Regions from separate parts of the Fusibacter sp. A1 genome, predicted to be linked through region 1. Evidence: a T-box and tRNA genes for the amino acid it is inferred to sense, from the RefSeq annotation. Region 1 holds a T-box; the other holds one or more tRNA genes.
The links. The T-box of region 1 lies ahead of metG (methionine--tRNA ligase). A T-box ahead of a tRNA ligase gene usually reads a tRNA of that ligase, here a tRNA-Met.
Positions count from the first base shown of each region.

Region 1 (15,664 bases):
GGTCGACGCCGCATATGACGCGTTTTGCAGTTACAAGAAATCAAACGGCTATGAACGCGCCGTTCTTTTAAGAAAGCTTTATGCCCTGATGGTCGAACACGAATCGGAGCTTGCGGCCATCATGACTGAGGAACAGGGAAAACCATACACAGAAGCGATCGGTGAAGTCAGGTACGCCGCAAGCTATGTGCAGTGGTACGCTGAAGAAGCCATCAGGATAAAAGGCGACCTTTTGGAACCCACGCACAGCAGCATGAGACTCAAGGTGCTCAAAGAACCGATAGGACCTGTCGGGATCATCACCCCATGGAACTTTCCACTTGCGATGTTTGTCAGAAAAATGGCTCCCGCACTCGCTGCAGGATGTACGGTCATCGTTAAACCTGCAGAACAGACTCCTTTTACTGCGGTGAAGTTCTTTGAGCTGCTAGACAGGGCAGGCTTTGACAAAGGCGTCTGCCAACTGCTGACTGGGGATGCCGCGCTCATCGGTAAGGTGTTGATGGATGACGAGAGAATCCGCAAGATTTCATTTACAGGATCAACCGAAGTAGGTAAGCTTCTAGCCAGTCAGGCAGGAAAAACACTCAAGAAGCTATCTCTCGAACTTGGAGGACATGCGCCGCTGATCGTTTTTGAGGATGCGGATCTTGAGAAGGCGGTTCAGGGAACGCTCGATTCAAAATTCAGAAACTGTGGTCAGGTTTGTATCGCTACCAACAGGGTGCTCGTACACGAAAGCATAGTAGAGGCTTACACGGAAAGATTGCTTGTCAAGGTGCGTGAGCTCAAGGTCGGTAACGGACAAGAGGCGGTGGATATGGGACCGATCATCGACGAGGCGGGTTTTGACAAAATCTCAAGGCATGTCGATGATGCAGTAAATCGGGGTGCGACCTGCCTGTTGGGCGGTAAAGGATTTAGGCAGGACGTGACCGAGGGAGGTTTCTTGTACCCGCCGACGGTACTTGCAGGTGTGACGGGTGAGATGCTCATCGCTAATGAGGAAACGTTTGGACCGGTCGTTCCGATCATCACGTTTAAAACGGAAGAGGAAGCCGTCAGGATCGCCAATGATACTCCATACGGTTTGTCGGCCTATGCCTTCACAGAAGGTCTCAGCCGTGCGACAAGAGTCTCTGAGGCGCTCGAGTACGGCATGATAGGTATCAACACCGGAAGGATCAGCACTGCGCAAGCGCCCTTTGGCGGGGTTAAGATGAGCGGTTATGGAAGAGAAGGCGGCACCTACGGAATTGAGGAATACCTTCAGCTCAAATATATTGGAATTGAAATCTAAACAATAAAAAAACCACTCAATCCCTTTGAGTGGTTTTGACTGTTTTAACTCATCATTCCGTGCAGCTGGTAACTTTCACCGTTGATAGTCACTTTTTTCGCTTCAATTAAAATGCTGGCTTCATCTGTGTTAAGTATCACGTTGGGCTGGGAGAGCATGGTTTCTTCTCGTGTGCCGTCTTCGTATTCGTCTACTGCCACGAATTCTCCGTAACCGTTGTCAAAGAAAGTGATCGGATGTTTGATGCCTGTCTCCTCATACATGGAATCCAGGAATTTCTCATCTAAAAAGAAATAGGTGTCGACATGTGAGAATTCCACATCGTGTATGCTTTCATATTTATCTAGGAATTGAACAGCTACCCTTTTTTCTTCCGTTTGGAAAGACAGCTTGCTGATTTTATTTAGGTTTAAATCATTTAGTATCTCAGTCACTCGTTTTGTCAATTGTTTTCCTCCTTGAGCATTTGTCCTGTATAGTTTTATCACACAATCGTGAGGTACACAAGTCAAAATATCATTAAAAGAAAGAAATATCTAGTATCGACCGTGGTTTTCACCTCAAGCGGATAAGTACATTGACAATCCTCAAAGCGCTGTGATAAACTGTAATCACTTTAAAGGCAATGATGGGAAGAGTAGAGATGGATTTGTCCTACAGAGAGTTATCGAATTGGTGAAAGATAACGGCGATGAAGTGTTGAAGATGGCCCCGGAGCTGTTTTACTGAAATTCGAGTAGGTAAGAACGTTGGTGAACGTTAGCACACATGCACATTGCGACGAGGGCTGCGAACTTTGCAGAACTAGGGTGGTACCGCGGAGTTTACTTCCGTCCCTATTGGGATTGGGAGTTTTTTGTTTTTTTGAATGAAAACGAGGAGTGTGTCAAATGAGTAAGGGAAAATTTTATTTAACAACGGCGATTGCGTATACATCGAAAATTCCACACATAGGAAACGTTTATGAAGCGATTCTATCCGATGCGCTTGTACGTTTTAAGAAGGAACAGGGATATGACACGTACTTTCTGACAGGTACGGACGAGCATGGACAAAAAATCCAAGAACAAGCCGAAGAAATGGGAAAAACGCCTCAGGAGCACGTGGATGAGATCGCGGGAGAAATTAAAAGAATCTGGGATCTTGTGAACGTGGACTACGACCAGTTCATACGCACCACTGACGACAAGCACAAGGACGTGGTCAAAAAGATCTACAAGAAACTTTATGACAAAGGCGATATCTATAAGGGGAAATACGAGGGATGGTACTGTACCCCTGACGAATCCTTCTGGACGGAATCACAGCTTGTGGATGGAAACTGCCCGGACTGCGGTCGTCCTGTTCAAAAATCGAGCGAAGAGGCTTACTTCTTAAAGCTATCGAAATATCAGAAACAGCTGGAAGAACATATTGAGAAGCATCCTGAGTTCATCTGGCCCGAGGCCAGAAAGAACGAGATGCTCAACAACTTCATCAAACCTGGGCTTCAGGACCTTTGCGTATCCCGTACGTCCTTCTCTTGGGGAGTACCGCTTGAATTTGATGAGGGACATGTCTCCTACGTATGGATCGACGCGCTTTCAAACTATATTTCGGCAATCGGATTCGATCCGGACGGATCTTCCGAGCAGTTTAAAAAACTTTGGCCGGCAGATGTGCATATCATCGGCAAGGACATCGTTCGTTTTCACACGATCTACTGGCCGATCATCTTGATGGGGCTTGAAGTCGAACTGCCTAAGCAGGTCTACGGACATCCGTGGCTGCTCGTCGGTAAGGATAAGATGAGCAAATCAAGAGGAAATGCGATCTTCACAGACGATCTTGTGGACCTATTCGGAGTGGACGCGGTGCGTTATTACGTCTTAAGGGAAATGCCTTTTGCCAATGACGGTACGATCACCTACGAGATGATGATCGGTAGAATCAACACGGATCTTGCGAATGTGCTTGGAAACCTTGTCAACAGAACTGTGGCGATGGTTCAAAAATACTTTGACGGAGTCATACAGGCGCCGACTGCTATTGGTGAGTTCGACAAGGAACTCGAAGCGCTTGCGCTGGAGACCCCTAAAAAGGTGGAAGAACTTGTCGATGCGTACAGAATCGCCGACGCCCTAGAAGAAATCTGGACGCTGCTTAGACGCAGCAACAAATACATCGATGAGACAACACCTTGGATCCTTGCAAAGAACGAAGAGGACAAGGAACGGTTGGGCACTGTGCTTTACAACCTTTTGGAGTCGATCAGGATTTCTGCGATTCTATTGAAATCGTTCATTCCGGATACGGCCGATAGGATTCTCGAGCAGATCAACGCGACTACCACAAGTTATGACTCGATCAGTTCCTTTGACGGAACCGTGGTGGGAGATAGCGTCGGCAAGGCAGAAGTCTTGTTCGCCCGTATGGACGAAGCTAAAAAGATGGAAGAGGTCGAAGCGATCCGTGCGAAATACGGGGAACCAGAACCTGAGAAGCTGGAACTTAAAGAAGAAATCACAATCGATGATTTTGCAAAGCTTGACCTTAGGGTCGCTGAGATCCTGTCGGCCGAAAAGCATCCGAAGGCCGACAAGCTATTGGTGCTTCAGGTGCAGGTGGGTCCCGAAAAGCGTCAGGTGGTCTCTGGAATCTCCAAGTTCTACAAGCCGGAAGAGCTAGTGGGCGAGAAGGTGATTCTTGTGGCAAATCTGAAGCCTGTAATACTAAGGGGGATCGAGTCCCAAGGCATGATTCTTGCGGCTTCGACTGACGATAAGCTGAAACTTGCAAATGTGGATATGGAAAGCGGAACGGTCGTTTCGTAGTTAACAGGTTTAGGGCAGCGCGAGCTGCCCTTTTTATTTTTCGCGATTTTAAGATAAGAGAGAAATGAAATTAGCTAAAAGTATGATGTTGTGATAAAATATTCATTGTTTAAACGTACAGCCTATATTAATAGTAACAAGAGAGGAGCATCTTATGCTTTTTGATTCACATACACACCTTGATGACAGACGATTTGACGACGACCGTGACCAGGTAATCAAAAGAGCTTTGGACCGTGGGGTCGAGCTGATGATGAATCCTGGTGCCGACCTTGCGAGTAGCAAGCGTGCGGTGGAGCTTGCAAAAAAATACGACATGGTCTATGCGGCGGTCGGAGTACATCCGCACGATGCGAAGGATGTCGATCAGATGGTACTTGAGATGATCGAGCAGCTTGCCAAAGAGGATAAGGTAAAGGCGATCGGCGAGATCGGTCTTGATTACCACTACGACAATTCTCCAAGAGATATTCAAAAGCAAGTCTTTATCGAACAAATAAGGATGGCACAGACCTTGGGACTTCCGATCATCATCCATGACAGGGAGGCCAATCAGGATGTGCTGGATATTTTGAAAAAGGAGCAGGCCTTTGAGACAGGCGTTTTGATGCACTGCTTCTCCGGAAGTGCAGAACTTGCCAAGCAATACGTCAAACTCGGCGCGTATCTTTCAATCGCAGGACCCTTGACGTACAAAAATGCGAGAAAAAGCCACGAAGTGGTCGAAGCGGTGCCGCTAGACAGGCTGATGATAGAAACGGATGCGCCTTATCTGACACCCATGCCCTTTAGAGGAAGAAGAAACGAGCCCGCCTATGTTCATTTCGTGTGCGAGGAGATGGCCAAGCTAAAGGGTGTGACATATGAGGAAGTCGCAGCCGCAACCAAAGAGAATGCAAAACGGTTTTTTAAAATCAAGTAGGTGAGAAGATGAAAAAGCGGTTACCGTGGCAACTTCCGATACTGATTGTCTGTATCATGTTGTCAATCGGTCTTGGGTTAAAAGTAGTGCTGATGGCACATTATACGATTGAAGACGGCAATGTGGTCTATGATGTCTATACCATACATCACCGTGTGGATAGGATTCTAGAGCTTTCAAAGGTCACTATCGAGTCCTATGATAAATTATCACACGGACTAGGGGATAAGCTTAAAAAAAATGAACGGATTGTCATTGAACGGGCCAAGCAGGTTACCATCCAGACAGGAGAACATCTTCAGACCGTCTATACGACAGGCAGGCGGGTCGCCGATATCCTGATGGACGCGAATATCGTCTTGACAGACCTCGATAGGGTCAGACCCGGATTGAAGGCTCCAGTTGCAGCAGGTGAAGTCATCTATCTGGACCGTGTGCAAAAAGAGCACAGCGAAAAGGTGCTTGAAACGACAGCGCCCATCCTTTACAAAGTCAGCAGTGAACTGGAAGCTGGAACTACCAAACTGGTGAGCGACGGATCTAGCGGTCAAAGAATCGTCAAGATCAACGAGTATATGGAAAACGGGCAGTGGTTCCAATCCGAAATCGTCGGCGACTCACAGATCAGTCTACCGACTTCTAGAGTCTATCAGTTGGGGAAAGAAAATCTATTTGTCACACCTACGGGAGCGCCATATGCCGTGAAGGCGGTTTATACGATGCAGGCGACAGCATATGACCTGTCGTTCGCAAGTTGTGGGAAATATCCCGACCATCCGCTTTATGGAATCACAAGATCGGGAACGCATGCAAGACCCGGCGTAGTGGCTGTGGATCCCAAGGTAGTGCCGCTTGGAAGCGTGCTCTATGTCGAGTCGCTCGATTACACAAGAGATTATGGATTTTCATCCGCAGAGGATACAGGCGGAGCCATCAAGGGAAATCGCATCGATTTGTTTATTGGAGACAACTCATCAGCAAGACGCTATGGAAGACGAAATGTCAGAGTCTATGTACTCGATGAAAAGGTAGAGGATCATTTAATTGTCGGTTATGGAAAATAAAATGCGGATAAAAGAAATCATCGTGGTCGAAGGCAGGGATGACGAGGCGAACATCAAACAGTTTGTGGACGCGCAGATCATCATCACCCACGGGTACGGTTTATCGGAAAGCACGATAAAGAGGATTCAATTTGCAGCGGATACGCTTGGGGTGATCATCTTCACCGATCCGGATTTTGTTGGAAACAAGATCAGAAAGCAACTCACTGCGATCATAAAGGGCAATGTCAAGCAAGCCTACATCACCCGTGAAGAAGGAACCAGAGCTGGAAATATAGGTGTGGAGAACGCTTCTGGACAAGCTATCTTGTCCGCACTGATGGGGGCACACGCGCAGAGTGACAGTATGGAAACTCTTTACACTAACAAGGACCTGATTCTTTTAGGGCTTGTCGGGGAAGAGGATTCAAAGGCAAAGAGAATCGCGCTTGGAAAGCATCTAAGCATCGGTTACGGTAACGGAAAACAGTTTCTGGCAAGGTTGAACAAGTACCAGATAGAGCGCGAGCGCGTACTGAAATTTATTGAAGAATATGAGGATAATCATGAGTAAATTAACATCTTTTCATTATATAAAATCCACCATGGAACAACACGGTGTGAATTTTTCAAAGAGTTTAGGGCAGAACTTTCTGATCGACTCCAACATTGTAGAAAATATCGCGGACGGCGCGCAGATCGGTCCGAATGACGGCGTGCTGGAAATCGGACCCGGCATCGGATCTTTGACCGAAGCGCTGCTGAACCGTGCGAAAAAAGTGGTTTCTGTCGAAATCGACAGAATGCTGTGGCCGATACTTGAATCCCATTTCGGCAGTGCACCGCATTTTGAACTAATTAAGGAAGATGTGCTTAAACTCGATTTGAAAGCCCTGATCGCTGAAAAGTTCTCTGAATGTGAAAAAGTGAAGGTTGTCGCCAACCTTCCCTATTATATCACCACACCCATCATCATGAAGTTTCTTGAAGACGGCATCCCTGTGTCGGATATCGTCGTGATGATCCAAAAAGAAGTGGCTGACAGGATGAGTGCTGATAAGGACAACAAGACCTACGGTTCGCTTTCTGTGGCAGTTCAGTTTTATGCGGAGCCTAGCGTGCTCTTTAAGGTTCCAAGAACCGTTTTTGTACCTCAACCCAATGTCGAATCCTCGGTGATCCGACTTAAAATCAGAGAGAATCCTCCGGTGGATGTCGTCTCTCGGGAAATGTTCTTTAAAACGGTGAAGGCGTCTTTCGCTAAACGCAGAAAGACGTTACTGAATACAGTAACGTCCACCATGGGTATCGATAAGGATGCCTTTAAGGCGATTTGTGAGAAGCTAGCTATTTCTCCAAGCATACGTGCTGAAAATCTTGACATCGTCGCCTTTGGTAGACTGTCAAATGAAATCTACGACTACTTCAAAGCATTGGACTGAGCATTTTTCCAATCGATATAGGCATTGACGGCATTCAGGTAAGCCAGGATGCCGTTTTTTTCGCGCTTTATCTTGAATTCGTCCGCCATTTCAGTATAGGGAATGGACTTTCGCCCCCCGAACTGAGCTTTTTGGTAGTAGGTTTCAAGGAGCTCGAACGGGAGCAGGTAATAGGTGTCGTCGTGTTTGAAATGAACGATTAAGAAGGCGAGTCCGCCCTGCCTTGTGACATCGCGCATGTAGTCCACCTGATGGGCATGTATGTTTTTTAGCGGCAGCGATTTTTGATGGGTTTCCTTCGCGTCGAAGGTGATGTAAATACCTTGAACGATGCCGTAAAAGTCGATGGTCGCCTTTTTTTCAAAATAGGCCTTGGTGATCAGACCCTTGCCGTCCAACTCCACAACGGTAACCGGAGTCGCAGCCTTATCCACCCGGGCGATGCCGTGGGTCTGGTAAAAGTCGTTGCTCAGTAGGATCAAATCTTCAAGCGCGTCGCCACGTTTGCCACGTGTTTTCCAAACAGTCATATGTCATCCCCTTTGTTAGTGATGGTTTCATTTTAGATAAGTCAAATGATTATTGCAAGTGATTCTCGAAGATTGCGACTTGGATGATTGAATCCGTACAAATTTGGATATAAACATAATGCGTAGGTTGACAACATCCGTCACCTCAATTACAATGACAATATAAGCCCCATATACAGGGGATAATTGAATGGAGGATTAACAATGAAAAACGTTGTAATTTACACATCTAACACATGCGGATACTGCCACGAAGCAAAACGTTACCTTGATGCTAAAGGCGTATCTTACTCAGAAAAGAACGTTTCTACGGATATGGAAGCAAGAAAAGAACTGATGGACCAAGGGTTCATGGGCGTTCCTGTAATCCAAGTCGAAGAAGATATCGTTCAAGGTTTTGATAAAAAAAGACTAGATGAACTTCTAGGATAGCAAGAAGAAAAGCTTCCCATCACGGGAAGCTTTTTATTTTGTCTCCATTTGCAGTTTTTCAGTTGAGTGACTCCTCAAGTCTTTCGATATCCAGAATCTTGAACGTCTCCCCATCGTAGTCGATCAGACCGTCTTCCTTCATTTTCATCAGCTCCCTTGAGAGAGAGGGCCTTTGTATGCCCATCAGGTCCGCCATGGACTTGCGGGTGAGTCCCGTCTGAAACATTTTTGTTCCTTTATTCTTATACTGCATCAGTAGGAAATTCGCCACCCTTTTTCTGATGGTATCCAGCGAAAGGTTCTTGATCTTCTTGTTCATCGTCGTCAGCTTGTTTGAGAGGACGTTCAGGTAGTTGTTCAGCGCCAGCGGGTAATCGTGAAAGAGCTCAAGAAGGAGATCGGTGGCGATGAAACCCACTGTGATGTCCGTAAGCGCGACCACCGTGACGGGATACGTCGGATTCTTGCTGAACACGACAGCCTCGCCGAACACATCTCCTCTTGAGAGTCTGACGAGTGTCAAAACCTTGCCGGAAGGATAGATCGATTGAATTTCTGCCGTGCCTTCTCTTACAATACCGATTCCAGTGACGGGATCTCCTTCATGAACGATAACTTCACCCTTTTTATAGGATTTGAACCGCAGGAATCTCAATCGGATCGTATCTTCAAGTTCCTTTTTGTCGAAGCCTCGAAATAAAATACAGTCGTTTACCCAGTTTGTCTCCATAAGTATCTCCTCGGTAACATCGGTTACCGTCAATTTAAGTTTGGTCTGCTATCATTTAGTTATTGAAAGAAGAGAAAAGCTACTTGAAAGCGCATCTCAACATAATTGTAACATAGGTTACCGCATTTTGTGATTACAAGTGGTTAAATTGGATATAAGAGAGAGGGGTGCGTGATGAAAAGAAGAATAATCGAAATAGATGAAAAGCTCTGTAACGGTTGTGAGCTATGTGTAAGCGCATGTCACGAAAGCGCGATCCAGATGGTCGACGGCAAAGCGAAACTTGTCAGCGACATCTACTGCGACGGCTTAGGCGATTGTCTGCCCAACTGTCCGACAGGGGCTATCAGGATGATCGAGCGTGAAGCCGAGGAGTATTCACAGGAAGCGGTCGATGAGAGGATCGCCGCTGTGAGTCAGCCGGTTGAGGAAGAACTTGCCTGCGGGTGCCCTGGTTCGATGGCAAAAGCCATAAAGCCTAGGGAAAGTATCCAGAAGGTTTCTGTCAAAGAGGTGGATGATTACAACCAGGCCCTCTCGCAACTTACGAACTGGCCGGTGCAGCTGAACCTAGTGAATCCGAAAGCCGAGTACCTTAAAGGGGCAGATCTGTTGATCGCCGCCGACTGTACTGCATTTGCATACGCTGATTTTCATAAGGAGTTCATTAAGGGCAGAGTGGCGCTGATCGGGTGCCCGAAGCTTGATGATAATAACTACTACATCGAAAAGTTGACAACGATTTTCGGTGAAAACGCACCAAAGAGCATCACCGTTGTCAGAATGGAAGTTCCTTGCTGCGGCGGCATCGTCTCAGCGGTTAAACAAGCCATGCTGAATTCAGGCATGATTGTTACTTATAACGAAGTAACCATTACACTGGAAGGTCTTAAAAAGTAGACCCGATCTGAAAGGAGAATTACACGATGAGTATGTTTTGTTATCAATGTCAAGAAGCAGCTGGTGGTAAGGGTTGTAATAAAGTAGGCGTATGCGGTAAGCAGCCTGAAACTGCAGGAATCCAGGATCTGTTGATCTATTCGCTAAAAGGCTTGGCGGAATATGCCGGCCAGGCAAGAGCTGCTGGTCTTAACGATTCGGATACGGACCGAATTATGGTGGACGGTCTATTCTCGACCATCACAAATGCAAACTTTGACAATGAGGCGTTAAAAGATAGAATTGAAGCGGTACTGAACAAGCGTGACGAGTTAAAAGGTAAATTAGAGGCAGCAGGCAAACTTGCTGACAAGGCTTACCATACTTCTGCCACATTCGAACTTGCACGTGCGCACTACGATACTAAAGCGGTTGAGGCTGAAGTGGGCGTGCTTGCAACAGAAAATGAAGACGTTCGTTCTCTTAGAGAACTTGTGATTTACGGATTAAAAGGCATGGCCGCATACGGTGAGCACGCACTAAACTTAGGAAAAGCAAATGCTGAGATCTTCGCATTCATCGAAAGAGCGCTAGTATCGACACTTGACGATACGATGTCTGCTGACGAGTTAGTGGCACTTGTTCTTGAAACAGGTAAATTCGGTGTTGACGTCATGGCACTGCTTGATGCTGCCAATACAGAAGCTTACGGTAATCCAGAGCTTACTGAAGTGAACATCGGAACAAGAAACAAGCCGGCGATCCTGATTTCTGGTCATGACCTTAAGGATATGGAAGAGCTGCTTAAGCAAACAGAGGGTACCGGCGTGGATGTATACACCCACTCAGAAATGCTTCCAGCCAACTACTATCCCGCGTTTAAAAAATACGAGCATTTCGTAGGCAACTACGGCAACGCTTGGTGGAAACAAAAAGAGGAATTCGCTACATTCAACGGTCCTGTTCTGTTTACTACAAACTGCATCGTGCCTCCAAAAGCGGATTATGCGGATAGAGTTTACACGACTGGCGCATCCGGGTTCCCAGGATTCAAGCATATCGCCGACAGAGTGGATGGCGGACAGAAGGACTTCTCAGAAATCATCGAACACGCTAAAAAATTACCTGCTCCGACTCAAATCGAAGAAGGTACGATTGTCGGCGGCTTCGCTCACAATCAAGTGCTTGCCCTTGCAGACAAGGTGGTTGATGCTGTTAAGACTGGCGCTATCAAAAAGTTCTTCGTCATGGCAGGCTGCGACGGTAGAATGAAAGACAGAAACTACTACACTGAGTTTGCAGAAAAATTACCGAAAGACACAGTGATTCTTACTGCGGGTTGTGCGAAATACAGATACAACAAGTTGAACCTTGGTGATATCGGCGGTATTCCAAGAGTGCTTGACGCAGGTCAATGTAACGATTCTTACTCACTTGCTGTCATCGCGCTTAAACTTAAAGAAGTGTTTGAGCTTAACGACATCAACGAACTTCCAATCGCTTACAACATCGCCTGGTACGAGCAAAAGGCCGTCATCGTCTTGCTTGCCCTCCTCTTCCTAGGCGTCAAGAACATCAAATTAGGACCTACACTTCCAGCATTCCTTTCACCGAATGTGGCTAAAGTACTGGTTGAAAGCTTCGGCATCAACGGTATCGGATCAGTGGAAGATGATTTAGAACAGTTTTTAGGTTAACTATTAGTAAAAGAGCAATCCATCTTGATGGGTTGCTCTTTTTTTAGGTGAATGTGGGATGGCAGGGATTTGTGGAATGTGGAATTTAGTTTGTGGAATCCTTAGAAGCTGCGCTTGGCAGGCAACTTCCCACGCACCAAAGGTGCAAGGGTTTCTACACTCCGCATTCTACATTCAACAGACCTCTTTATCAACATTGCTACAAAAACGTAATATCTGAATAATTGAATATATAACGATTGAAAATGCTCACTCCCTGTGTTGAAAAAACACCCCCTGCAAGGGAGGGGTTAAAAAAGTATTGACAAGACCGCAGTTTGTTAGTTATTATATTAACACAAGACAACCCCTAAGGGTAGGGGGTTTCGAGAGGAGAAATATTCAATGGATAAGAAAGTACTTATTGTCGGTGGAGTTGCCGGTGGAGCCTCAACTGCTGCCAGACTTAGAAGATTAGATGAGAATGTTGAAATCATCATGTTTGAAAAAGGGGATTACATTTCCTTCGCAAACTGTGGACTGCCGTACTATATCGGCGAGACGATCAAAGAGCGTGACCTTCTGCTTGTTCAAACTCCAGAAGCGATGAAAGCAAGATTCAATATCGATGTGCGCGTCAAAAATAAAGTGGTCGATATAAACAGGGAAGCAAAGACTGTGAAAGTGGAAAAAGTGGATACTGGTGAGACTTACGAGGAGAGCTATGACGTATTGGTCCTTTCCCCTGGTTCCACACCGCTTAAGCCACCTATCCAAGGAATCGACTCACCCAATATCTTCACACTATGGGATATTCCCGACACAGATGCGATCAAGAACTTTGTAGATACGATCAGACCAAGAAGAGCGGCTGTCATCGGTGGAGGATTCATCGGTATCGAAATGGCTGAAAACTTTTCTGAAAGAGGGCTTGATGTCACTCTAATCGAAAAAGCGGACCAGGTCATGACTCCTATCGACAAGGATATGGCAGAAATCGTACATCATCACTTGGGTGACCAGGGCGTCAGATTGTTCCTTAATGACGGCGTTCAAAAGTTCGAGTACAAGAACGGTGTAACTACAATTTACCTTGAAAGCGGCGAAACTGTGGATGCGGAGATCGTCATGCTCTCTATCGGTGTGAAGCCTCAGTCAGAACTTGCAAGACTGGCAAAGCTTCCAGTGAACGCCCGCGGTGGAATTATCGTAGACAAGCACATGAAAACGGAAGATCCGAATATCTATGCACTTGGCGATGCGATCGAGGTCGATGAGTTCATCACAGGTGAAAAGGCGATGGTTCCGCTTGCAGGACCTGCCAACAAGCAAGGTAGGATTGTTGCCAACAACATCTGCGGTATCGAAGAGACCTATAAGGGTACACAAGGTACTTCTATTGCAAAAGTATACGACCTTACGGTTGCAAATACAGGATTAAATGAAAAGACACTTGCCCGTATGGGTAAGATTTATAAAAAGGACTATCATTCCACACTCATCCATGTAAAATCACATGCGGGCTACTATCCGGGCGCGATTCCAATGGCGCTGAAACTGATTTACGCAACGGACGGAAAAATTCTTGGTTCGCAAGCTGTCGGTTATGTGGGAGTAGACAAGCGTATTGACGTAATCGCAACAGCTATCCGATTCGGTGGAACTGTAAACGACTTGAAAAACTTAGAGCTTGCTTACGCACCACCTTACAGTTCTGCTAAAGATCCTGCAAACATGATCGCTTTTGTAGCGGAAAACGTCTTGACTGGAAAAATGGATTATGTGAACGCCCATGAGATGACGGACATCGATTTTGATAAGACAATCATCCTCGATGTACGTGACCCTGAAGAACGTGATTTCGGCTTTGTAGAAGGTTCGATGAACATACCTGTCAACAGCCTACGTGAAAGAGTGGAAGAGCTCGATAGAACTAAAGAGATCATCATCTACTGCGCGATCGGACTTAGAGGTTATGTGGCCTCAAGAATCCTTAACAACCTAGGATTTGAGAACGTGAAGAACTTAAACGGCGGTTATACGAGCTATAAGATGGTGCACAGCGATATCGACCATTCGTGTCCGATTCCTTCTGAGGAAGCCGATGCCGACTTCAACGATTCGGGTGATTCTGACGCTGATCAGTCTTTTAATGAGGGCACTGGGGTAAATGTAAAACTAAACGCTTGCGGCTTACAGTGTCCAGGACCGATCATGCAAGTGTATAAGCGAATGGATGAGATGAATCGTGGCGACATCCTTGAAGTAGCTGCTACAGATCCCGGCTTTGCATCAGATATCAAGACGTGGTGCAAACGCACTGGAAATACCCTGATCGATTCTGGAAAAAGGTCCAATGAATTTTATGCGGTCATAAAAAAAGGTCACCCTATCATGCATAGCGGAACTCAGTCCAAAATGCCTGAAGACAAGTCGATGGTCGTATTTAGCGGCGAGTTCGATAAGGCTGTTGCGACCTTCATCATCGCCAACGGTGCGACGGCAATGGGAAGACAGGTTACCTTGTTCTTCACCTTCTGGGGACTTAACATTCTTAGAAAACACGATAAGGTGTCTGTCAAAAAAGATTTCCTTGCAAGAATGTTTAGCGGAATGATGCCTAGAGGCTCAAAGCGACTTGGTCTTTCGAACATGCATATGTTTGGAATGGGTCCTAAGATGGTTAGGATGGTCATGAAAAAGCACAATGTGGATTCACTTGAAGAACTGATGCAGCAGGCGATCGATAACGGTGTTAGAATCGTTGCCTGTACCATGAGCATGGATCTGATGGGAATCACAAAAGATGAGCTGATCGATGGTATTGAATTCGGCGGTGTCGCTTCTTATTTAGGCGCTGCGGAAGAATCGAATGTGAATTTGTTTATCTAATTGACTAGCCACCCCCGTGGGGGTATAGTATAATAAAGCAACATGACAAACGAGGCTGTTTCTTATGAAACAGCCTTGATTTTTAATCAATGATAAGGAGCTGAACGTGCAAATAACCTATTTTGGTGTATGGCTAGCAGGTCTGCTGTCCTTTTTCTCGCCATGTATCGTGCCTCTGATTCCCATGTTAGCCGGGTTTCTAGCCGGTGAGATGGATGAGGAAGGTGGAAGCAGGAGAAAATTATATGTGAACGGAGCAGGCTTTTTCATAGGACTCATACTGGTCTTCATTTTACTTGGCGCGGTCGCGACGAGCGTGGGCGGATTTTTACTTGGAATTTCAGATACCTTAAGAAAAGTATTCGGTATACTTGTCATCCTACTGGGGGTCTTTCAGCTCGGAATCATCAAACCAAGTTTCCTGATGAGAGAACGTAAAGTAAGGGTTCGTGCGAAAAAAGCAAAATTCGGTACTGCGGTGGTTATGGGAATGGCCTTCAGCTTTGGATGGACTCCCTGTGTCGGCCCCATACTGGCTACGGTGCTTTTGTACGCTGCGAACAGTCAGACGATTGGAACAGGAATGTTCTTACTGCTGATCTATGCCTTCGGTTTCATGATTCCATTTATAGCTTCGGTGCTGCTCATGAGTCAGCTTGTGATCCTGCTTGAAAAGTCGGGAAAGTATCTGCATGTCGTCAAAGTCCTGTCAGGACTTCTGATTATCGCCGTAGGATTTATGATTTACTTCAATTATCTCAATAAGATAACAGCATTCTTCTCGTAAAGGAGCGAAATATGAAAAAAATAATGGTAAGTGTACTGCTCATCGTACTCAGCGTGATACTTCTGGCCTGTCAGCCAGTCAATCTTTCTATAGAACCGCCAAAAGGCGATCAGCCTCAAACCGTTCAAGCGGATGAGCAGGAAAGTACGGAGGCTGTTTCTGAAGCTGTCGAAGAGGCGAGTGTAGAAGAAGGATTTTTACCGGGTAAGAAGGCGATT
Region 1 covers NZ_QQWI01000003.1:342,991-358,654, reverse strand. Annotated here, with positions in the region: gene DWB64_RS05665 (NAD-dependent succinate-semialdehyde dehydrogenase) at 1-1,300, shown strand, start outside; gene DWB64_RS05660 (hypothetical protein) at 1,345-1,746, opposite strand; T-box leader at 1,917-2,141, shown strand; gene metG (methionine--tRNA ligase) at 2,191-4,113, shown strand; gene DWB64_RS05650 (TatD family hydrolase) at 4,268-5,035, shown strand; gene DWB64_RS05645 (3D domain-containing protein) at 5,044-6,099, shown strand; gene rnmV (ribonuclease M5) at 6,101-6,652, shown strand; gene rsmA (16S rRNA (adenine(1518)-N(6)/adenine(1519)-N(6))-dimethyltransferase RsmA) at 6,645-7,520, shown strand; gene recU (Holliday junction resolvase RecU) at 7,499-8,050, opposite strand; gene DWB64_RS05625 (glutaredoxin family protein) at 8,255-8,482, shown strand; gene DWB64_RS05620 (Crp/Fnr family transcriptional regulator) at 8,541-9,212, opposite strand; gene DWB64_RS05615 (ATP-binding protein) at 9,387-10,112, shown strand; gene hcp (hydroxylamine reductase) at 10,139-11,788, shown strand; gene DWB64_RS05605 (DsrE/DsrF/DrsH-like family protein) at 12,173-14,659, shown strand; gene DWB64_RS05600 (cytochrome c biogenesis CcdA family protein) at 14,766-15,446, shown strand; gene DWB64_RS05595 (TlpA disulfide reductase family protein) at 15,458-15,664, shown strand, end outside.

Region 2 (15,664 bases), 320 kb from region 1:
ACTCCCATCAAATCGAGTATGAAAGACTCGAATCCATCTATGCGCTTCTTGAGGATGAAGACGCGCTGATTCTAACGACAGCAGATGCGATGCTGCATCCGATGGTTTCTGACAAGCTGTACAAGACGAGTCCCTTTTCACTGGAAATGGGAGATGAGATGGAGCTTGAGGAACTGATCAGAGAACTGGTATCCTTCGGATTCGACCGCGTGGATGTGGTCGAGTCAAAAGGGCAGTTCTGCGTGCGTGGTGGGATTGTCGATGTTTACCTTCCCAGGTACTCCCATCCCCATCGGATCGAGTTTTTCGGCGATGAAATCGATAGCGTACGAGCATTTGAAATAGACACGCAAATATCGACAGGGAATGTCGATAAGGTAGTGGTCAGACCCTGCAGAGAAGGTCTTTTGAGCACTAGGGAAAGGACTTCGGCTGTAGAGAGGGTCAAAAAACTTGCCTCAGGATGCAAGGTGCCTGAACAGAAAAGCAGGTATGAACTCATTGTCGAACAGCTGGAATCGGGGACTCACTTTGATGAGTGGTTCAAACTGATTCCAGTCATGTTGAAGACCCCCTTTTCCATCTTCGACTATATCGATGACACCTTGCTGATCACGTGGAGCTTCAACCGACTTTCAGACCGTGTAAAGGGAAAATACGAGGACTGGGAAGACCGGTTTAAGAGCCACCTTGAACGAGGCGAAGTCGTCGGTGAACAGGGAAACCTGCTGCTGCCTTTCAGCGAATGGCTCAACGGCTGTCAAATCAGCAGGCTTGTTACATTCACAGGACTTAAAACACCCGTAGGGCATCTCAAGCTTCAGTCGATCATCGATTATCACTTTAGAGAGGCTGCGGTGTACCATCAGCAGCTGGAGCTTGCGGCTAAAGATATCAAGGTCTGGATCGCCAAGCATTACAGGATCTGGATCATGGTCGAAGGCGCCGAAAAGGCGCAGGGTATCTTAAGATGGCTGTCCGACCAGGGTCTGGAGGGTGTTGAAAACAAAGACGACATACAAGAGGATGACCAAAGAGTCAGAATCATCGATAAAGGTTTTACTTCGGGTTTTTCGATAGACACCTTCAAGCAAATTGTACTGACTGAGTATGAGCTTTACGGCGGAAAACAACTAAAACGAAGAAAACCCATTAAGAATGCAAGGGCGATCAAAGCCTTTTCGGAACTTGAAATCAGTGACTTCGTAGTTCATGAAGCCCATGGTATAGGCCAGTATCAAGGGGTGTTCCAGCTTAAAGTCGACGGACAAAAAAAGGACTTTCTGAAGATCACCTATAAGGGTGACGACGTCCTTTATGTGCCTGTCGAAAAGATGAACACGCTTCAAAAATATCTGGGCAATGAAATCAAGCATGTCAGAATGAGCAAGCTTGGATCGAACGAATGGAAGCAGACGAAGCAGAAGGTCAAAAAGGCGATCGAGGATATGACAGACGACCTGATCGCGCTGTATGCCGAAAGGGACAGTCGAAAGGGTTATGCGTTTGCAGGCGACAGCGAATGGCAAATGCAGTTCGAGGACAGTTTCCCCTATCAGGAAACCAACGACCAGCTCAAATGCATCATCGAGATCAAAAAGGACATGGAAAAACCAAAACCCATGGACCGTCTTCTGTGCGGTGATGTGGGATATGGAAAGACAGAAGTTGCGATGCGTGCGATCTTTAAGGCGGTCAACGACTCGAAACAGGTTGCTATTTTAGTCCCGACAACGATCTTGGCGCAGCAGCATTTCAATACGATGATCCACCGATTTTCAAAGTATCCTGTAAAAATCGGAGTTTTAAGCCGTTTCAGAAGTAAACGGGAACAGGAAGAGGTCATTGAAGGACTGCGCACAGGTGTCTACGATGTTGTCGTCGGAACCCATAGGTTACTTTCTAAGGATGTGAAGTACAAGGACCTTGGCTTACTTGTCATCGATGAGGAGCAACGGTTCGGCGTCAAACATAAGGAAAAAATCAAGTTGATCCGGTCCACAGTCGATGTGCTGTCGCTTTCGGCGACTCCCATACCCAGAACCCTTCACATGAGCCTTGTGGGAATAAGAGATATGAGTCTTATTGAAGATCCGCCTGAAGACCGGTATCCGATACAGACGTATGTGCTCGATTATCAGGAGGGAGCCCTTAGGGAGGCGATCCTGAGGGAGATGGACCGCGGTGGCCAGGTCTACTTTGTGCACAACCGGGTGAACGACATTGATGATGTCACTTCGTCGCTGATCAGGCTGGTTCCAGAAGCCAGAATCGCCTATGCCCACGGACAGATGAACGAACATGTGCTGGAAAAACTGATGCTCGATTTCATGAACCATGAGTTCGACGTGCTTGTGAGCACCACGATCATCGAAACGGGTCTTGACATCAGCAATGTGAACACCATCATCATCAACCGCGCGGACCATCTAGGTCTTTCCCAGCTTTATCAGCTAAGAGGCCGTGTCGGCAGGAGCAACAGGCTTGCCTATGCCTATTTGACCTATGATAAGCAGAAGGTCTTGTCTGAAGTCGCTGAAAAACGGTTGAAGGCGATAAAGGAGTTCACGGATTTGGGGTCGGGCTTTAAAATCGCGATGAGGGACCTAGAGCTCAGGGGAGCCGGGAACCTGTTGGGATCGCAGCAGCATGGGCACTTGGCATCCATCGGGTACGAGCTTTACTGCAAGCTCCTTGAAGAGGCGGTCAGCAAAGTGAAAGGCGAAAAGGTGGAGGAATCGATCGACACCTCTGTCGAAGTACCGTGTGAAGCCTATATTCCAAAATTCTATATCACCGATTCGAGGTTCAAAATCGATCTTTATAAAAAAATATCTTCCATCAGACACAAGGAGGATAAGGAGAATATTGAAGATGAGCTGTTTGACCTATATGGTAAAATTCCGACTTCTGTGATGAATCTCATCCTTGTCGGATACATCCGCAGTATGGCGATGCTGCTGGGCTTTGAAAAAGTGGCTCAAAAGGAAAGATTTGTAGAATTAGTTTACAGTCAGAATACAAAAGTCAATCCGCAGTTGATTTCTATTGTGCTTGATGCGTATAATGATAAGGAACTGAAATTTGTCGGTGCAGAAATACCGCGCTTTGATATCGGACTTATCAAGATAAAAGACGATCCTACAAAAGTCTTAAATAGGACAGTTCAAATACTTGAAACATTTATAGATGCTTTAGATGAGATTAAAGCACAAAACGCACAGTCATAGGAGAGGAAAATGAAACGTTCAGTAGCAGTAGTATTAATTTTGGTCTTTGTTCTAATGATGGCAGGATGCAGTCAGGACAAGGCAAATGATGTAAATGCGACAAATAAGGATGAGGTAGGAAATATCTTAGCTGTAGTCGATGGTGAAGAAATCACACTAGAGGCTTTTGAAAAAACTTACGCGATCGTCAAAAGAAACTACATTGAAATTTACGGTGAAGACGCACTTTCACAAGAATATAACGGAAAAGCGCTTGGCGAACTGATCAAAGTTGAAATTATGAACAATATGATTTTAGACGTACTTAAATACGAGTATGTGAAGTCACTTGACCAGGCGATCGAAGTCGCTGAAATTGAAGACGCCTATCAGAAATACTACGATGCTGAAATGAAAGACAACGTAGAACAAGCTGCGTTTTATAAAGAGAACGGTATCGACGAGGCGTTTATCAAGTCTCAGATCGAGAGTTCACTATATGCATCTAGATTTGTTGAAATCCTAGAGGCGTCTGTCAACGAGACAGACAGCATCGATGATGAAACCTTTGAGGCGATGGTTGCAAGAGTGAGCGCAAGACACATATTGGTGGCTACGCTTGAAGAAGCTGATGCGGTGATCGCAAGAATCAAATCTGGAGAAGCCTTTGAAGTGATCGCTGCTGAAGTTTCGACAGATACAGGAAGCGGAGCGCTTGGTGGTGATCTTGGATTCTTTATGCGTGGAGAGATGGTTCCTGCATTTGAAGATGCGGCATTCGAGCTTGAGGTCGGTGTTGTTTCAGAACCTGTTGAAAGCCAGTTCGGATTCCACATCATCAAAGTCGACAATCGTCAGACAATCGCCGACATGAGAGCGAACGAAGTGAGCGAAGAAGAAATCAACGCGATCCGTCAAAATCTGATGGAGGCTAAAATTGAAGCGGCATACCACGAGAAGGTTGCTGAACTGATGGAAGCTGCGACCATTGAAAGACATGATGAATTAATCGGGCAGTAATCGGATCAGTTGTTTGGGAGTCAGGTGTGAAAACACTTGGCTCTTTACTTTTTAGTAGACCTTTCTTTCAATATCGAATTGGTGTATTATTGTATGTACTGTGGAACTTAATTTCGATAGAGTATAAAATGAGGAAAATCATGAGTCAAAAAAATAAATCATTCGTAAATGCGGCGCTGATTTTTGGTGTTGCAGGTATCATCGTAAAAATTCTCGGTGCTTTCTACAAGGTGCCGCTTGGCAACATATTGGGTGAAGAAGGATCCAGCTACGTGGCGTCTGTCTATCCATACTACAATTGGCTGCTTGTCGTTTCATCGGCCGGTTTTCCGGCGGCGATCGCAAAACTGGTTTCTGAACATGAAGCCAGAGGAGAGATCATTGAAGCTGAGAAGCTGTTTGGACTCATGAGGCGTGTGATGACGCTTATCGGTCTTAGCACAATGACGATACTCTTCTTCCTGGCTCCTGTGCTTACCTCGGTTTCGGGCAATGAAAGAGCGGTCTATTCGATGCAGGCGATTGCGATCGCACTGTTTTTCGTGTCTTATATGTCCTCTTATCGTGGGTATTTCCAGGGGCATCACAACCTTACGCCATTTGGACTTTCTCAAATCATCGAACAGATAGGACGGGTTGCTACAGGTCTTGTGCTTGCGATCGTGCTGATTCCGTACGGTGCTGAGTTTGCAGCTGCCGGAGCGACCTTCGCTGCCACGTTCGGTGCCATCTTGGGAACCATCCTGCTGTTTTTCTATTATCGCAACTTTAGAAAAAAGAACAATATTCCTAAAGTGAAAGCCGGTAGATTAAGAGACAACAAAGCGGTGATAAAGCGGGTGATCTTCCTTGCGATTCCAATAACGATAGGTGCTTCTGTAATGCCTCTTGTCAACATGATAGACACCTTTATCATCATCAATAGGCTGCAGGACATCGGGTATGGTGAAACTGCCAAGTCATTCTATAGTTATCACGCCTTCTATGCAGCATCCCTTGTCAACTTCCCTCAGATCCTGTTTACTGCGATTCAGGTGAGCCTATTGCCGGCGGTGTCCGCACTAAAGGCTGTCAATGACAGAATAGGTCTTGAGAATACGGTGAAAACCGGAATGAAGGTGGCGCTTCTGCTTGGTGTTCCATCGGCGATCGGTCTATTTGTACTCTCAGGACCTATCCTAAGCCTCTTATGGCCGAACCTTGACGGTGTGGTGCAGTTTGCTCCAAACGTGCTGAAGGTGGTGAGCCTGAGTCTGATAGCCTTATCCTTGTTCCAAGCGACGACTGGTATCCTGCAAGGTATAGGTAAACAACATGCCCCTGCGAGGAATCTGATGATCGGTGCGGCCTTTAAGATTGTCGCGTGTTATGTTCTTGTAGGGATTCCTTCAATCAATATTCTAGGAGCCGGATTGTCTACGATTCTCGCCTTCTCTGTAGCTGTGGTTTTGAATGTCATGGCTGTATTTAAGGAAATCAAACCGAAATTCTCTATCACCCATACCATCGCAAAGCCTGTTATCGCATCGATTGTCATGGGTGTGGCGGTGCATTTCGGTTATATACTTCTAATAGTAAAATTTGGAAATGTCACTTCTACAGCACTGAGCGTTGTCGCAGGTGTCGTGGTTTATGGAGTGATGTTGTTCGTCATAAAAGCGTTGGATGCGGATGACCTGGCATTTTTACCAGGTAAGCGCATTTTGAAAAAGCTCGTCAGATAGGAGAAAATCATGAACAAACTTACCATAGTGGGATTAGGGCCTGGGCATCTGAATTATTTGACGATGGAAGCCATGCAGGTGTTAAAGGAGAGTCAAGTCGTCTACCTGAGAACGGATAAACATCCGGTGATCGACTCCCTTAAAGAGATGGGTGTCTCCTTTGAAAGTTATGATTACCTCTATGAGACGTCGGAAGAATTCGATGAGGTCTACCAGGGAATAAAGAACGATATACTCGAAAAGTTGAAAATATCGGATATCACGTATGCCATACCAGGCAATCCCTTTGTGGCTGAAAAAACAGTTCAGCTTCTGATGAGCGAATACGGCGCAGACATGATTCGCGTGGTCCACGGGACCAGCTTTTTGGATGCGATCATCACAAGGCTTGGAGTCGATCCTGTTGATGGAATGCGGATTGTCGACTGTCTAAAGCTTGACCAGGCGTATGCCGCCAATGATGATGCGATGGTCTGCATACAGTGTTATGACGCTATTGTCGCTTCAGAGCTCAAGATTTGGCTGTCTGAAATGTACATGGATGACCACCCTGTGGTCGTCCTCAAGGCTGTAGGCATTCCTGAACTTGAAGAAATTGTCCACCTTCCACTTTATGAGCTCGACAGATATCAGGGATATGACCACCTGACTTCTGTAGTTGTCTTGAAAAACAAGGCGACTAAAAGGGCGTCCTATGATGATCTTGTCAGAATCATGAAGCTCCTGAGAAGCGAGAACGGTTGCCCATGGGATAGGGAACAGACTCATGTGACGTTGACTCCCTATGTTTTAGAAGAAGCTTATGAAGTCGCAGAAGCGATCGTCTCGGGTGATCTTTTCGCACTTGAGGAAGAACTGGGAGATCTCTTGCTACAAATCGTTTTCCATGCTCAAATCGGTCGTGAAAACGGCGATTTCGCCATGGCTGAGGTACTTGATGGAATCTGTGAAAAGATGGTTTCGAGACATCCTCATGTGTTTGGTGAGATCACAGCTCTTAACAGTGAAGAGGTATTAGACAACTGGGAAGCGATAAAAAAAGAAGAAAACAAACATGAGACGGTCACCGATACGATGATGAAGTTCGGTAAGAGCCTGCCGGCACTTTTTAGAAGCTACAAGGTTCAACATAAAGCTTCAAAAGCAGGATTCGATTGGAAGGAACTTGATCCAGTGTTCAAAAAACTGCATGAGGAGATCGACGAACTCAAAGAAGCGCTTAAAAATGAATCCAGCGATGGGATAGCGGAAGAGACCGGCGATTTATTATTCACAGTTGTCAATATTGCAAGGAAATTACAGGTGGATGTCGAATTATGTCTTCATCAGGCGACTGACAAATTCATCGATCGATTTTCTCGCGTAGAGGCGGAATTCACTAGCTTAGGGCGAAAAATGGAAAATTCTGACTTGGAAATGCTCGAAAAAGCATGGGAACGGGCAAAAAAGTGAAAATTTTCTAAAGAAATTGTAAAAAAGACTTGAAAAACACTGATATTTCAAGCTAATATGTAGATAGCGATTATTGCTATTCATGCATTTTAAATACTTTAAGGAGGTACTATTGTGAATAAAGCCGAATTGGTAACTAGCATTGCAGAAAAATCAGGTCTTACTAAAAAAGACGCAGAACTTGCTCTTAACGCATTCATGAACTCTGTAGAAGAGGCGCTTGCAAAAGACGAGAAAGTTCAATTAGTAGGTTTTGGTACTTTTGACGTAAGAGAAAGAAAGTCAAGAAAAGGCAGAAACCCAAGAAATCCTGAGCAAGTTATTGACATCCCAGCTTCAAAGGCTCCTGTATTCAAAGCAGGTAAAGCTCTTAAAGAATTAGTAAACGCATAATATTACATAAAAGCAGCCAACCAGCTGCTTTTTTCTTTGGGGAAAATAACTATAGGCAGATAGTCAGTGGTGTGAACTGGCATCTTGTTGTATAATTGGATTGTTATTAACTGAGAAAAGATATGATTGAACTTATGTCTTTTACTCGACTAGAAAGTTAAGAGGAAGAGATTATGCGATTGGATAAATATTTAAAAACCTCAAGGATCATAAAAAGGCGCACGATTGCCAAGGATGCCTGCGATCAGGGGCGTATCATGGTTAATGATATGGTGGCTAAAGCAGGTCATGTGGTTAAGTTGGGCGACATCATCACAATTACGTTTGGAAACCGTACAAGTAAATATGAAGTATTGAGCTTAAGTGAACACGTAAAAAAAGAGGAAGCTCTTGAAATGTATAAACAATTGCAATAAATTTGAAAGTCAGCTATAAATTTTAAGGCCAAGTTACCGATAAGTTATATGGGAAGTGATATGATGGCTAAAAAAAAATTGAGAATCATCAGAAGAAACCGCTTTGTTTTTTTGGGCGTTCTTATCATTGCGGTGCTTTGCCTGCTTGTGTGGACGAATCAGGAAATCAAGTTGAAGGAGATGGCATACGACCAGAAGCATTATGAAGAGGTGAAAGCCACATTAAGCGCTGAAGTGGAAGAGCTGCGTGTTCAAGTAGACGCGCTCGGTTCCGACGAAGCGATAGAAGAGTATGCAAGAGAACGGCTTCAAATGATAAAAAAAGATGAAATCCAATATATTATTAAAGAAAAACCCGAGTAAGAAGGAGGGGCATTGTGGCAACGGCCGTTGGTGAGATTGTAAAAGGTAAGGTAGTCAGCATTACTAAATTTGGTGCATTTGTTCAGCTCAAATCCGGAGAGACCGGATTATGTCATATTTCAGAAGTTAGTGCCAGCTATGTCAAATCAGTTGAAGACCATCTTTCTGTTGGAGATGAAGTTACCGTTAAGGTGATCTCATTTGATAAAGGCAAGATGAGCGTATCCATCAAAGAAGCACAAGCTCAACCCGATCCGTTAAAGACTCCAAGTCAAAAAAAACCTTCCGAAAAAGTTAAAACAGAGTATCATGCGGATCGTTCAAAGGACAGTTATGAGCGACCAAAGGGAAGAGGCAATGACTTTGAATCCATGTTGTCCCAGTTCATCAAAACAAGTGATGATAATCTAAAAGGGGTAAAGAAGTCCTCTAAGTCAAGACGAGGAAACGGGCATCAAAGTGGTAGAGAGTAAAAACATCCGAAGCTGAAGCTTCGGATTTTCTGTATATTAAGGAGTCAAGGATGATAAAAGCCGCAATCGATATTGGAACAAACTCAGTGAGGTTACTGCTATGCGAACTAAGTGGTGATAAGATTGTTTGGAAAGAAAAGAAGCTTGAAATGACAAGGATAGGAAAAGATGTCGACGCGACCAAAGCCCTTGACGGTAAAAGGATGACGGATACCGTGAATGCGTTAAAGGCGTATAAAGGCATCCTTCTTGAAAACGGCCTGACCACTTGTCCTGTTTTTGCGACCAGCGCTGTAAGAGACGCCTCGAATCGAATCGAGTTTGTAAACCTGGTCAAGCTAGAGACCGGATTTGATATTCAAGTGATCACAGGGGTCGAAGAAGCGAATTTAGGCTTTATGGGTGTCGCCCTCGGAGCGGGATCGGATGCGAATACGTTCTTGGTTGTCGATATCGGCGGAGGTTCGACAGAACTGATTGTCGGAACCCGTGACGGAAAGGTTCTGTTCGCACACAGCTTGGACATCGGAGCGGTGAGGATGACCGACAGACATGCCCTTAAACACGAAAGCGGTCAAGTCGAGTTCGAACCTGTCAGGACGGATGTGGACAGGGGGATAGATAGCATCATGGAGGAACTTGGAAAGTTTGAAATCGGTGCATGCATCGGAATCGGTGGCACGATAACGACACTAGGAGCGATGGACTTGAAGATGGATGAGTACGATGCCGATAGAATTCAAAATCATAAGCTTTCGAGAAGGACGATCAGCGGACTCGCAGACAGGCTTATACGGGCAAGTTTGGATGAGAAGCTTCTGATGACGGGACTAATGCCAAAACGTGCCGACATCATCGCAGCTGGAGCGACCGTCATGGATGAGATCATGCAAAAGCTATCCATCGAGGAGGTTGCGGTCAGTGATTATGATAATCTTGAGGGAGCAATTTTCAAAGAGTTGTTGACATGTAATTAAGGCTCGTGTATACTACTAAAGGTATTCGGCGGCGTAGCTTAGTTGGCTAGAGCGTTCGGTTCATACCCGAGAGGTCGGTGGTTCGAGTCCACTCGCCGCTACCATATCTTTAAAGTAAAAGCCTTGTTGCCTGCAACAAGGCTTTTTTAAATTTATTCATATCGTATTCATATTCAGGTGCTAAAGTGGAGGCATGCTTATGAAGATCAGATTCGCAAAACAAACGGATAAGGACGCAATCCTTGCATTTACGAAGGATACCTGGGACGGTTACGATTACATTCATCATGTGATCGACCACTGGCTCAGTGATGAGGAAGGCGAGTTGCTTGTAGCGGAGCATGAAGGTCGCGCTGTAGCACTTGCCCGCACTACTCATCTTGGCGATGGAATCTACTGGTTGGAAGGTTTGAGGGTCGCGAAGGAAGCCAGGCAGCTAGGCATCGGAAAAATGATTGCAAGAGCGCAGCTTGAGTCGTTGAAGAAACTCAAACCTGTCAAAATAAGATTGTCGACCTATTATTTGAACCACAGCATCCCCATCATCGAGCAAATGGGATTCATACGGATAGGCGAGTTTTTAGCCTTATACTGTGATATCTCGGATAAAGCAAGCGGATACAGGCCTACAGTAGAAATCATAAAAGGTGATGCTTCAGCATGTCTGGCCTATTTGAAAGAGAAGGGGCTAGGTTGTGGAATGATTGGCATGGACTGGGTATTTAAGGGTGTGTCAGCATCCATACTTGCCGAATGTCAGTCAAGGGGGGACCTTTATCATATCGAAGGAGATTATTTCGTTTTGACGACTCAACATGCCAAAGACAATATCTTATCTTTGGTCGTGTTCAGTACAGGTCATCTGAAAGAAATTGTCGCATTTGCCATCGATAAGGCGCTTCTTTCGCACCGTGAAGGGATCCATATCATGAGCGATGATGAACAGATCATCCACGCTCTTAAGAAAGAGGGATTCTCTTCAGAAGGTGATGTGAATCGGGATACGTTTGTTTATGAACTGAGTGGTGAGCCATTATGAGAAGTTCAATCGATGAAGTTCTAGAGGTTCTTAAAGAAAACTGTCAGGTTGAACCAGGTGACAAAATTCTGATTGCGGTGAGTGGTGGAGCGGATTCCATGGTTTTGCTCGACATGCTTCAGGTGTTGAGCCCAAGCAGCGGTTTTACAATCGGAGTTTGCCACCTGGACCATATGTACCGCGGTGACGAAGCCATCGGCGATGCGGTGCTTGTGAAGGACTACTGCAAGGAAAATCAAATTCCCTGTTACAGCTACAGAAGGCCGATAGAAAAAATCGCGAGTGCTCAAGGCAAAGGCTTTGAGGAGATGGCAAGGTCCATAAGATATTCTTTGTTCGATGCGCTGGCCAAAACAGAGGGGTATACCCATTTGGCAACAGCACATCATATGGATGATCAGGCCGAAACAGTCTTGATGCACCTCTTCAGAGGATCAGGACTTGATGGACTTAAAGGTATCAGGTACAAGAGCGGAGTTAAGATCAGACCGCTGTTAAACCTCACTAAGTTTGAACTACTCGAATATGCGATCAGAAACAAAGTACCGTATAGAGAAGATAAAAGCAATTCGGATACAAGGTTTTCAAGAAATAAAATCAGAACAGAGCTGCTACCGCTCCTTAAAAGGGATTATGACCCACAAATAGTCGCTCATCTTAATCAGTTGAGTCAACTTGTCGTTGAGGATGTCTCCGTGCTTGACCGGATTACCGGCGAGGCCTATGCTAAGCTGGTGACAACAAAGGACGAACATCACTATGTTGATAGGGAGATGTTCCTAAGTGAATCAAAAGCGATTCAAAGAAGAGTGCTAAGACATATTTTTGACTTTGAGAACGGTCATGTGAAGAACGTGCTTAAATCGCATATCGACGCCCTTGTCGATTGGATTGAAGCGGGGAGAACCGGTTCTGTGATGAATTTTCATGGAATTCGTTTCGAACATCGAGGAAACTATGTCAAGTTCATGCTCGAGTCCCGGTTCGATCAGCTCGGTCTGAAAGCGGATAAACGCTTAAGTATGGGCACGCATGAGCTGCAAGACTGGGGACTTCGGATTGTCGTAGAAAGCGTGGACGAAGCCGGCGCCTCAAATGCGAATGAAATGGTCATAGAGCGCTCAGTCTTTGAGGAAGGTATCCTGATCAGAACCAGACGTGAAAAAGATAAAATACGACTGGCAGGTATGGGTGGAAGCAGTAAAAGTGTAAAAAAATTATTAATCGATTTAAAACTCTCAGCAGATGAGAAAGCATCTGTACCGCTTATAGCTAGCAGTGATGAAGTGCTTTGGGTGGTAGGAAGAAGAAAATCGATTTATGCGCAAAGTCAAAAAAAAACAGGTGATTTTGTGAGGATTACCATCCAATCGTTGTGAGCCCTTTTTAAGTGTGATAGAATATAAAGGATTTCCAAAGTGCAGAAGTATTTCTTACAACACGTATATTATGAATTTTAGCAATTCGAGGAGGATAAATATGAGGAAGTTTTTTAAGGGAGCCACGGTATATATTGTCATATTCCTGGTGATCTTATTAGTGGTTAGCTTCTTTTCTGAAAAGACGGAAACTACAACGGAATTGGCGATTTCTGATGTCATCAAGCATCTAGAATCGGATAATGTCAAATCCATTAAGATTGAGAGCAATAAGATTCAAGGTGTTTTAGATTCAGGTAGCGCGTTTACATCCTATGTGCCGACCACACTTGAAGAAGCGGTCGGTCAAGAGCTTTATAACAAGATCTTAAATACGGATCTACTGCTTGATGGCGATGCGCCTCAGGCCAGACCTTTCATCCTAGACCTTTTACCGATGATCTTCATGGTACTGATCTTTGTCGTATTCTGGTTCTTGTTCATGCAGAACTCACAAGGTGGAGGCAACAAGGTCATGTCATTCGGCAAGTCGCGTGCTAAGCTGCACAAAGACGAAGACCAAAAGAAAATCTGCTTTGATGATGTAGCGGGACTTAAAGAAGAAAAAGAAGAAATGCAAGAAATCGTAGACTTCTTGAAGGCTCCAAGAAAATACATCGACTTGGGTGCCAGAATTCCTAAAGGAATCCTGATGGTGGGCCCTCCTGGTACAGGAAAGACCTACCTTACAAAAGCGGTTGCCGGTGAAGCGGGGGTACCCTTCTTTAATATTTCGGGTTCTGATTTTGTAGAAATGTTCGTAGGTGTCGGTGCCTCTCGTGTACGTGACATGTTTGAGAACGCCAAAAAGAACTCACCTTGCATTATCTTTATCGATGAAATCGATGCTGTAGGTCGTAAACGTGGCGCAGGCTTAGGCGGCGGCCATGATGAACGTGAACAGACGCTTAACCAATTGCTTGTCGAGATGGACGGCTTTGGAGAAAATGAAGGAATCATCATTATTGCGGCGACGAACCGTCCTGATATCCTAGATCCGGCGCTTTTAAGACCAGGCCGTTTCGACAGGGAGATCACTGTAGGACTGCCAGACATCAAAGCCCGTGAGGAAATCCTACTGGTTCATGCTAAAAACAAACCCATGTCCGAACTTGTGGACTTTAAAGTGGTTGCAAGAGGAACACCGGGTTTCACACCTGCAGACCTTGAAAACGTCCTAAATGAAGCGGCGATTTTGTCCGCCAGATATAATCATAAGAAAATCACAATGGACACGATCGAACAAGCGACTACTAAACTGATCGCCGGTGTCGAGAAGAAAAGTAGAGTCGTCAATCCAAAAGAGCGCAGGCTTACCGCTTTCCATGAAGCGGGCCATGCCGTACTTGCCAAATTGATGCCAAACACGGATCCTGTACATCAGGTAACGATCATCCCAAGAGGACGCGCAGGCGGATTTACGCTTCAGCTTCCTACAGAGGATAGAAGTTATCGTACAAAGGGTCAGATGGAAAATGAACTGATCGTACTTCTAGGTGGTAGGATCGCAGAAAAATTAGTGCTTCATGATATCTCAACCGGTGCGTCGAACGATCTTCATCGAGTGACACAAATCGCAAAAGCGATGGTTACGAAATATGCGATGAGTGACAACTTATCTCAAATGTCTTATGGCTCGGAAGAAGAAGTCTTCATCGGCCGCGACATGGGACAGATGAAAAACTTCTCAGATCGTGTACAGGCTGAAATCGATAGGGAAGTCAGCGCCATCGTGGACACGGCATATGAAAAGGCACTTACTCTACTTGAAGAGAATATGGACAAGCTTCACAGGATCGCGGAAGCGCTTCTGGAGTTTGAAACAATCAATGGGGAAGAGTTCGAAGCCGCATATGAATCCGGTAGCGAAGCCGTTACTGCAATCAGGGAAGCCAACAAAGGCAAAATGGCCAATACCTTGTTTGTTCAACCTGAAAGTGAAGAGATTTCTCTTGAGAAAAAGGAATTGGTTGAAGCGCAGACAAAAGATGAAGTTACTTTTGAAGCGACAATCGATGACATGACAAAAGCCGAAGAGGATGCTGAAGTCCCAAAAGAGACTAAAGTTGAAGACGAGGCTAAAATCGAAAAAACCGAGAAATAAATTGAAGCGGATCAAATTGATCCGCTTTTTTTATTTGTTAAACTTTTTTACCTGTGTTAAGCTAACGGAAGAAATCGAATAATTCTTCCGACAGTTAAAGAAAGAGGTGCCTAAATGGAACTGAAATTGAAGATAGGTCAATGTGCAAAGGTGGAACGCATCGTAGGTGAGAATGACACCGCCGCAGCGTTCGGAAGCGGTGAAGTGAGGGTGTTTGCGACACCAATGATGATTGGACTTATGGAAAACGCCGCCCTTAAGGCGGTTGATTCGGATTTGCCTGAGGGGTATGCGACAGTAGGTATCCATCTGGATGTAAAGCATTTGGCTGCGACGCCTGTGGGTATGAAGGTGTGGGCAGAGGCCGAACTGATAAAAATTGATGGTAAAAAGCTTACTTTCAGCCTTAAGGCCTTTGATGAATTAGACTTAATTGGTGAAGGAACCCATGAAAGATATATCATACCATTCGAAAAGTTTGTTCAAAGCGCTGAAAACAAAGGAAAGTAATATACTCTGAAAAGTTATATTGTTAAAGTATTGGCAGGCAGTTAAGAATATGTTACAATTACGACAGAAACGTTTTCAGAGTTATCTGACTACGGGCACTTGTCTGAACTCACTTGGTGATTCATCATCACTTTTCGGTATTGTTCTTACGGCACGGCAGATTTATTGCTGTGCTTTTTTAGTGTGGAAAAGCAAAAACACGAACATTGCGCTTCATTCAAAGGATATATTAAGTTTTATTAGCCATTTAAATGAAGGCTAGTCAACTGGAATGTTCATCTGTTAGAATAAACAGGAAGACGAAATACAGGAGGAAGTCACGTGAGAACAATCCATGTCGATCAGATTACAAACGCGGTTGCAAAAATGTGTATGGAAGCTAATTTTCATTTACCTGATGATGTAAAACAAAGACTCATCGAGATGAAAAACAAAGAGGAATCACCGATTGGTGTAGGAATACTTGAAGATATCATCTTGAATGCGAACATGGCCAGCGAAAACGAAGTCCCTATGTGTCAGGATACTGGGATGGCAGTGTTTTTTATCGAACTAGGCCAGTCACT
Region 2 covers NZ_QQWI01000003.1:19,128-34,791, reverse strand. Annotated here, with positions in the region: gene mfd (transcription-repair coupling factor) at 1-3,230, shown strand, start outside; gene DWB64_RS04170 (peptidylprolyl isomerase) at 3,240-4,229, shown strand; gene DWB64_RS04165 (polysaccharide biosynthesis protein) at 4,370-5,953, shown strand; gene mazG (nucleoside triphosphate pyrophosphohydrolase) at 5,963-7,405, shown strand; gene DWB64_RS04155 (HU family DNA-binding protein) at 7,520-7,798, shown strand; gene DWB64_RS04150 (RNA-binding S4 domain-containing protein) at 7,972-8,214, shown strand; gene DWB64_RS04145 (septum formation initiator family protein) at 8,278-8,577, shown strand; gene DWB64_RS04140 (S1 RNA-binding domain-containing protein) at 8,592-9,050, shown strand; gene DWB64_RS04135 (Ppx/GppA phosphatase family protein) at 9,101-10,027, shown strand; tRNA gene DWB64_RS04130 (tRNA-Met) at 10,055-10,131, shown strand; gene DWB64_RS04125 (GNAT family N-acetyltransferase) at 10,227-11,066, shown strand; gene tilS (tRNA lysidine(34) synthetase TilS) at 11,063-12,445, shown strand; gene ftsH (ATP-dependent zinc metalloprotease FtsH) at 12,546-14,588, shown strand; gene DWB64_RS04110 (thioesterase family protein) at 14,703-15,098, shown strand; gene DWB64_RS04105 (fumarate hydratase) at 15,420-15,664, shown strand, end outside.
Region 2: it encodes a tRNA-Met, which carries the amino acid that the T-box ahead of metG (methionine--tRNA ligase) is inferred to sense. The anticodon was not compared.